Linked DNA regions of Bacillus pumilus. Each later gene encodes a partner of the first gene's protein in a complex. Links are inferred from orthologs where the notes say so. Each region holds a gene or a part of one and is shown on either strand. Other genes may lie near its edges.

What was found.
Region 2: the proteins of GKC25_RS02055 (region 1) and GKC25_RS15435 are in contact, whole or in part, in an NMR structure (PDB 1J6T), measured with the Escherichia coli proteins. The link is inferred for Bacillus pumilus from one-to-one orthologs.

What each region holds. Positions count from the first base shown.
Region 1 is NZ_CP046128.1:430,126-433,297, forward strand. What follows is about bases 251-3,092. They hold GKC25_RS02055 (PTS mannitol transporter subunit IICB), read left to right. Parts: upstream 251-871; coding sequence 872-2,314; downstream 2,315-3,092. Other genes in these bases: GKC25_RS02050 (copper resistance CopC/CopD family protein), read right to left, coding at 251-365; GKC25_RS02060 (PTS sugar transporter subunit IIA), read left to right, coding at 2,412-2,846; GKC25_RS02065 (mannitol-1-phosphate 5-dehydrogenase), read left to right, coding at 2,848-3,092. Also shown: more of GKC25_RS02050, read right to left, coding at 1-250; more of GKC25_RS02065, read left to right, coding at 3,093-3,172. UniProt on the Escherichia coli protein: The phosphoenolpyruvate-dependent sugar phosphotransferase system (sugar PTS), a major carbohydrate active transport system, catalyzes the phosphorylation of incoming sugar substrates concomitantly with their translocation across the cell membrane.
Region 2 is NZ_CP046128.1:3,009,650-3,012,943, reverse strand. The notes cover bases 73-3,036. They hold GKC25_RS15435 (HPr family phosphocarrier protein), read left to right. Parts: upstream 73-1,407; coding sequence 1,408-1,665; downstream 1,666-3,036. Other genes in these bases: GKC25_RS15425 (ribonuclease), read right to left, coding at 2,499-2,987; GKC25_RS15430 (arylamine N-acetyltransferase family protein), read left to right, coding at 1,705-2,448; whiA (DNA-binding protein WhiA), read left to right, coding at 431-1,381; GKC25_RS15445 (gluconeogenesis factor YvcK family protein), read left to right, coding at 73-413. Outside these bases: more of GKC25_RS15445, read left to right, coding at 1-72; GKC25_RS15420 (D-glycerate dehydrogenase), read right to left, coding at 3,172-3,294.

The DNA.
Region 1 (3,172 bases):
TTGCCAATACTAAACGGGATCATGCCAGAGACAGAGTGTCCGTCTGCTGAAACCGCATTCCACTGAATGGTATATATTCCTTTTGGTAAATCCTTTTTTAAAGCAGCTTCCATGATTTTTTGATCTTTAATGACCGTATCTCCCTTATCTACACGATCACCTTTTGCATTGAGCACCTTAATGGCATGAAATCCGCTTTCGATTCCTTCACTAAATGTGATAGAGACCGAAGGAGGCTGCTTCTCCAGCTCTTCATTTGCCGCTGGATTCGAGCTGACGACGTATGCATGAGCAAATGCTTCCTTTGGAATGAAAAAAGCCAACGTGACGATAAGGAGTAGAAGCCACTTACTATGTTTCAACAAGTGAATAACCGCCTTTCTACCTATGAAAATGTCTCATGTATCAGAAAGAAAGCGGCAGTAAACTGTGAGTCACAGAAAAAACCGCTCCTCCTATTGTGCCGCTCACTCTAAAAGGTAAACGAAACAAACAGCAAGATGGTTCACTTTTTCTGTGTCATGTCTGCGCAGACATTTCTTGATTGAATAGGTTTGATCATGTATAAGCCTATTCGATTTAAGAAGAGGAAACAAGAAGAGACTATTTGAAAGTTGTGAAATTCCAATGAATTTTGCATCAAAACCACGGCACGTCAACCTTTTTACTCCATTTGTCCTATGCTCTGACAGAGAATTCACATCATATTTCAATTTTGTCACACACTAAGTGACAAAGTGACATTTAGTTTCAATTGAAGGGAAAGTGAAAGCGTTTTACGATAAGGTTAAGGGCTTCACTGACACTTGTTATTATATCTTTTGACCTATAAAGCCCTGAATAAAGGGAGAGAAGAAAGGAGTTTTCATAGATGCAGGAAAAAAGTGGATTCCGCGTAAAAGTACAGCGCTTTGGAAGCTATTTAAGCGGCATGATTATGCCGAATATTGGAGCATTTATCGCTTGGGGACTCATTACGGCATTGTTCATTCCGAGTGGCTATTTGCCAAATGAACAATTAGCTTCACTTGTTGGTCCAATGATCAACTACTTACTGCCGCTCTTAATCGGTTACACAGGCGGTAAGCTCGTATACGACCATCGAGGCGGGGTACTCGGTGCAACCGCGACGATTGGGGTCATTGTCGGTTCGGACATTCCAATGTTTTTAGGTGCCATGATCATGGGACCACTTGGCGGTTACTTGATTAAGAAAATTGATCAGCTGTTCAAAGATCGAATCAAATCGGGCTTTGAGATGCTTGTGAATAACTTTACGGCAGGGATTCTAGGTGCCATTCTTGTCGCGATTGCCTTCTACGCCATCGGCCCAGTGGTACTTGGTCTAAATAAAGCCCTTGCAGCTGGTGTAGATATCATTGTGAATGCACATTTGCTTCCGCTGGCAAGTATTTTCATTGAACCAGCGAAAGTCTTGTTCTTAAACAATGCGATTAATCAAGGAATTTTAGGTCCTTTAGGGGTGGAGCAAGCGGCAAAGACAGGGCAGTCCGTTCTGTTCTTGCTTGAAACAAACCCAGGACCAGGGTTAGGTGTTCTACTTGCGTACATGTTCTTTGGTAGAGGAAATGCGAAACAGTCTGCACCGGGTGCGATTGTCATTCAATTCTTAGGAGGAATTCATGAGATTTACTTCCCGTACATCTTAATGAAACCAAAGCTCATTTTGGCGGTGATTGCAGGGGGAGCAAGCGGCGTTCTGACCTTTACCCTGTTAAATGCAGGCTTAAAGGCTGTGCCGTCACCAGGAAGTATTATCGCCCTCATGCTGATGTCACCAAAAGGCGGACACCTTGCCGTTCTTGCAGGTGTTGTCGTGGCAGCCGTCGTATCATTCCTTGTCGCTTCTGTGATTTTGAAGGCTTCAAAAGCTGTTGATGAGGATCTAACAGCAGCAACAGAAAAGATGCAGGACATGAAAGGGAAGAAAAGCGCAGCAGCTGCTGCTCTCACAGCTCAAAAAGAAGATGCTGAAGCAAATGAGCAAGCAGCATCTCCAAGTGATGTCAATCCAGATGACGTGAACAAAATCATCTTTGCCTGCGATGCAGGAATGGGCTCAAGTGCGATGGGCGCATCCATCTTAAAGAATAAAGTCAAAAAGGCAGAGCTTGATATTGATGTGACAAACACATCCATCAGCAACATCCCAGATGACGCCGATGTGGTCTTTACTCATAAAGATTTAACAGACAGAGCCAAGGCGAAACTGCCGGGCGCTGTGCATATCTCAGTTGATAATTTCTTAAACAGCCCGAAATACGATGAGCTGATTGAGAAATTGAAAAAATAACATGACGAAACGGGTTGAGTTCAATTTTTCTTTATTGAACTCCCCGTTTTGGTTGTTTTTCTGATTTTCCATTCTAAAAAAAGGTGTGTGATCATTCATGAAACAAGTACTTTCAAAAGACAATATTTTTCTAAACGAACAAGCAGGCTCAAAAGAAGAAGCCATTAAAAAAGCGGGCGAGGTCCTAGTGGCAAACGGCTATGTCACAAGTGATTATGTTGACAAAATGTTTGAAAGAGAAAATATCTCATCTACATTTATGGGCAACGGGATTGCGATTCCTCATGGAACAGAGGATGCGAAAGCGGCTGTCCTTCATTCTGGGATTTCCATCATTCAAATTCCAGAAGGTGTTGAATACGGAGAAGGAAATATCGCCAAAGTTGTCTTTGGCATCGCTGGTAAAAACAACGAACACCTTGATATTCTTTCTCAAATTGCGATTGTCTGTTCAGAAGAAGAAAATGTAGAACGCATCATCCATGCAAAGGATCAGGATGAACTGATCGCCATTTTTAACGAGGTGAACTAACATGAAGGCACTTCATTTTGGAGCAGGAAATATCGGCAGAGGGTTTATCGGATCTTTGTTAAAAACATCAGGCTTTGAGCTTGTCTTTACCGATGTAAATGAAGCGGTCATCAACGAGCTGAATGAAAGAGGAGAATACACGGTTGAACTCGCAGCGCCGGGTCAAAAACAAGAAGTAGTCGGCCCAGTGAAAGCGATCAATTCTGCACAAGACACAGCGGCATTAACAGAGGCCGTCGCATCAGCCGATTTAATTACAACAGCTGTTGGACCAGCCGTTTTGAAGATCATAGCTTCATCGATTGCTGAAGGATTAAAACAGAAAA
Region 2 (3,294 bases), 2.6 Mb from region 1 along the record:
TCATTGGGCCAGGCAGCTTGTATACGAGTATCCTGCCAAACTTGCTTGTACCGCATATTGGCGAAGAAGTGATTCGCTCGAAGGCGAAAAAAGTGTATATTTGCAATGTCATGACGCAGCCAGGGGAAACGCTTTCCTACAGTGCAGCTGATCATGTGCAGGCATTAAATGATCATATGGTTCGTCCATTTATCGATACCATTTTTGTGAACAATAAAGAAATTCCAGAAGAGATCAAAGCAAAATATGCAGAAGAACAGGCACAGCCTGTACAGTTCGACACAGATGTACTCAAGGCAATGGGACTGGAAGTCATCCCTGGGGAAATCATTACATATGACCAGCATGTGATTCGTCACGACACGCTGAAAGTAGCCTCGCTGCTTGTCGACCTGCTGCATAAGAAAAAATAGGAATGGGGGTGGCAAGGATGTCATTTGCATCCGAAACAAAAAAAGAGCTGACTAATCTGGACGTGAAGGACTGCTGCACAAAAGCAGAGCTTTCTGCCCTCATCCGTATGAACGGTTCATTATCTTTCTCTAATCGAAAATTAATTCTAGATATACAGACAGAGAACGCAGCCATCGCAAGACGGATTTATACGCTGCTGAAAAAGAAATATGATGTCACAGTCGAGCTGCTCGTTCGTAAGAAAATGAGATTAAAAAAGAATAATGTGTATATTGTCAGACTGGTAGAACGAGCGAAAACCATTTTAGAGGATTTGAAAATATTAGGTGAGCAATTTGTATTTGAGCGCAATATTTCAGAAGAGCTTGTAAAGAAAAGATGCTGCAAGCGCTCCTATATGAGAGGTGCTTTTTTAGCAGGCGGTTCTGTGAATAATCCAGAAACGTCTTCCTATCACCTTGAGATTTTTTCACTATATAAAGAACACAATGATGCCCTTTGTGAGCTGATGAATCAATTTCAACTCAACAGTAAAACACTTGAGCGTAAAAAAGGATACATCACGTATATGAAAGAAGCCGAAAAAATTACCGAATTCTTAAGCGTTGTAGGTGCGCATAATTCACTTCTTCGCTTCGAAGACGTTCGGATCGTCCGTGATATGCGAAATTCCGTGAACCGGCTCGTCAATTGTGAAACAGCAAACTTGAATAAAACGATTGGTGCATCACTGCGCCAGGTCGAGAACATTCAATTCATTGATGAAAAAATTGGACTTGATGCCCTGCCGGATAAGCTGCGTGAAATTGCAAAACTGCGAGTCGACTATCAAGAGGTTACGCTAAAGGAACTGGGAGAAATGGTGGAAAGCGGCAAGATCAGCAAATCAGGCATTAACCACCGCTTAAGAAAGCTAGATCAAATTGCAGAACAATTACGAAACGGACAAGCTGTTACACTCAAATAGGAGAATGAAAAAGGGAGGCAGATCATATGGTGGAAAAAACGGTCACCATCCAGTTAAAAACAGGCTTGCAGGCACGTCCCGCTGCTTTGTTTGTACAAGAAGCCAATCGCTTTGGGGCTGAAATTTTTCTAGAGAAGGACGGAAAAAAAGTCAATGCGAAGAGCATTATGGGTCTCATGAGCCTTGCGATCAGCTCTGGGGTCACTGTCACACTGATAGCAGATGGTGCGGATGAACAAGAAGCCATTGATGCGTTAACGGATTTTATCAATCAAGAAAACTGAGTCTCTTCACAGACTCAGTTTTTTTAGAAGGGAATGAATATGATGCAATCAGCATTTTTACAGAAGATCGGATACGAAGGCCAGTCCATCACCTTTGATGATCTGCCTGTATTATTAAAAAAGATGGCCTACACCTTTCCATTTGAAAATAGATCTGTGCTGAACAAACAATCCTATGCCTTGAATCAAGAGGGGTTGAAGCAGCATCTTCTTGAAGGAGAAAGAGGAGGTCTTTGCTACGATCTCAATCCTCTCTTATATTATGTGTTAAAAGAGGCAGGGCTTGCTGTACAGCTCGTTCAAGGGACCGTGTATAACAAAGAAGCGTGCACATGGGCAATTGATGGCACGCACGTAGCCATGACGTTGAACCATCACAACGAACGCTTCCTTATTGATGCGGGATTTGGTGTGAATTTACCTCTTCAGCCTGTACCTTTTACAGAAGAATGGGTGGAAGGAGCGTCTATTCGGTTTCGAGTCAAAGAAGAGGAAACCGAAAAAGGAACGCATCTGCTCCAATTAGATAAGGGGGAAGGCGCTGAAACAGGCTATGCTTTCACATTGGAAGAGGTGAGCGAGCCTACTTTGGTCCAAATGAGACATGAGATTTATGAAAATGAAGCCTCTCCTTTTAACAAAAGACCGCTTGCGTCAAAGCTCACACCAACAGGACGTGTAGTCGTCACCGAGGATCATGTCACCACACATGAACATGAAGAAGTGTCGAAAAAACCGCTGCCTCTGCCTTTTGAGGAATACGTGAAAACTCTTTTGCCGTAAGCAGCATCAAAAAAACAGCCCTACGTCAAATGGGGCTGTTTTTTGATTGATTATCGAATACGTGTGAAAGTTGCATAATGGTCTGTTGTTTTGTAAATGAGCCAGTCACTTGAATACACGAGGCGGTCAGCATTTCGGAAGCCAGAGACGTAGTTGATATCTGCCTCACGCCATGTTCGGCCGCTTGCTGAAGGAAGACGTCCCTCCCGGTTAGAGAAAACATCTCCACCGATGCTTTTACCTGGGGCAACCTCTGCTAGATTTCCCTTTGATGCCACCCATCCAAGAGCACTTGCTTGTGATTTTGTGATGTAGTTATCAGGCAATCGTTTGTAGCGAATTAAATAATCTGCTACACCATCAAACGTATTAATGACGGCAAGGGTATGAACATCTGATGTAAGTTGAATAGTAGCTGTTTCATTTGTGGCGGTCTGTGTAAGAGGTGTTTCGGCATAGGCTTGCTGCGGAATAAAACCAGAAAACAGAATAGCAGCGATCAGAGCAAACATAGTAAAAACCGAACTGATTTTTTTCATCTTCATCCTCCTATTAAGGAAATCGGATGCTGTCCTCTTGATGCTTGTCTACCTCATATTATAGCACCCGAACATGAAGGAAATGTAAAGAAACAGGTTCTTTGCTAAAATGAGGCTTTTTTCCTGATAACCTTCTGATGAAATAAATAAAAAGACGCAGCTCCGAATCCTGCGTCTTTTCCGATTAAGATGAAGCAAGCTCCTTCACAATATCAACAGGGGCTTTGCCATCAATTCCATGAATCACATTATGAATGGCTCGTTTCAGCATAAGATCCCGTGTTGTTTCAGTAGCAGAACCGATGTG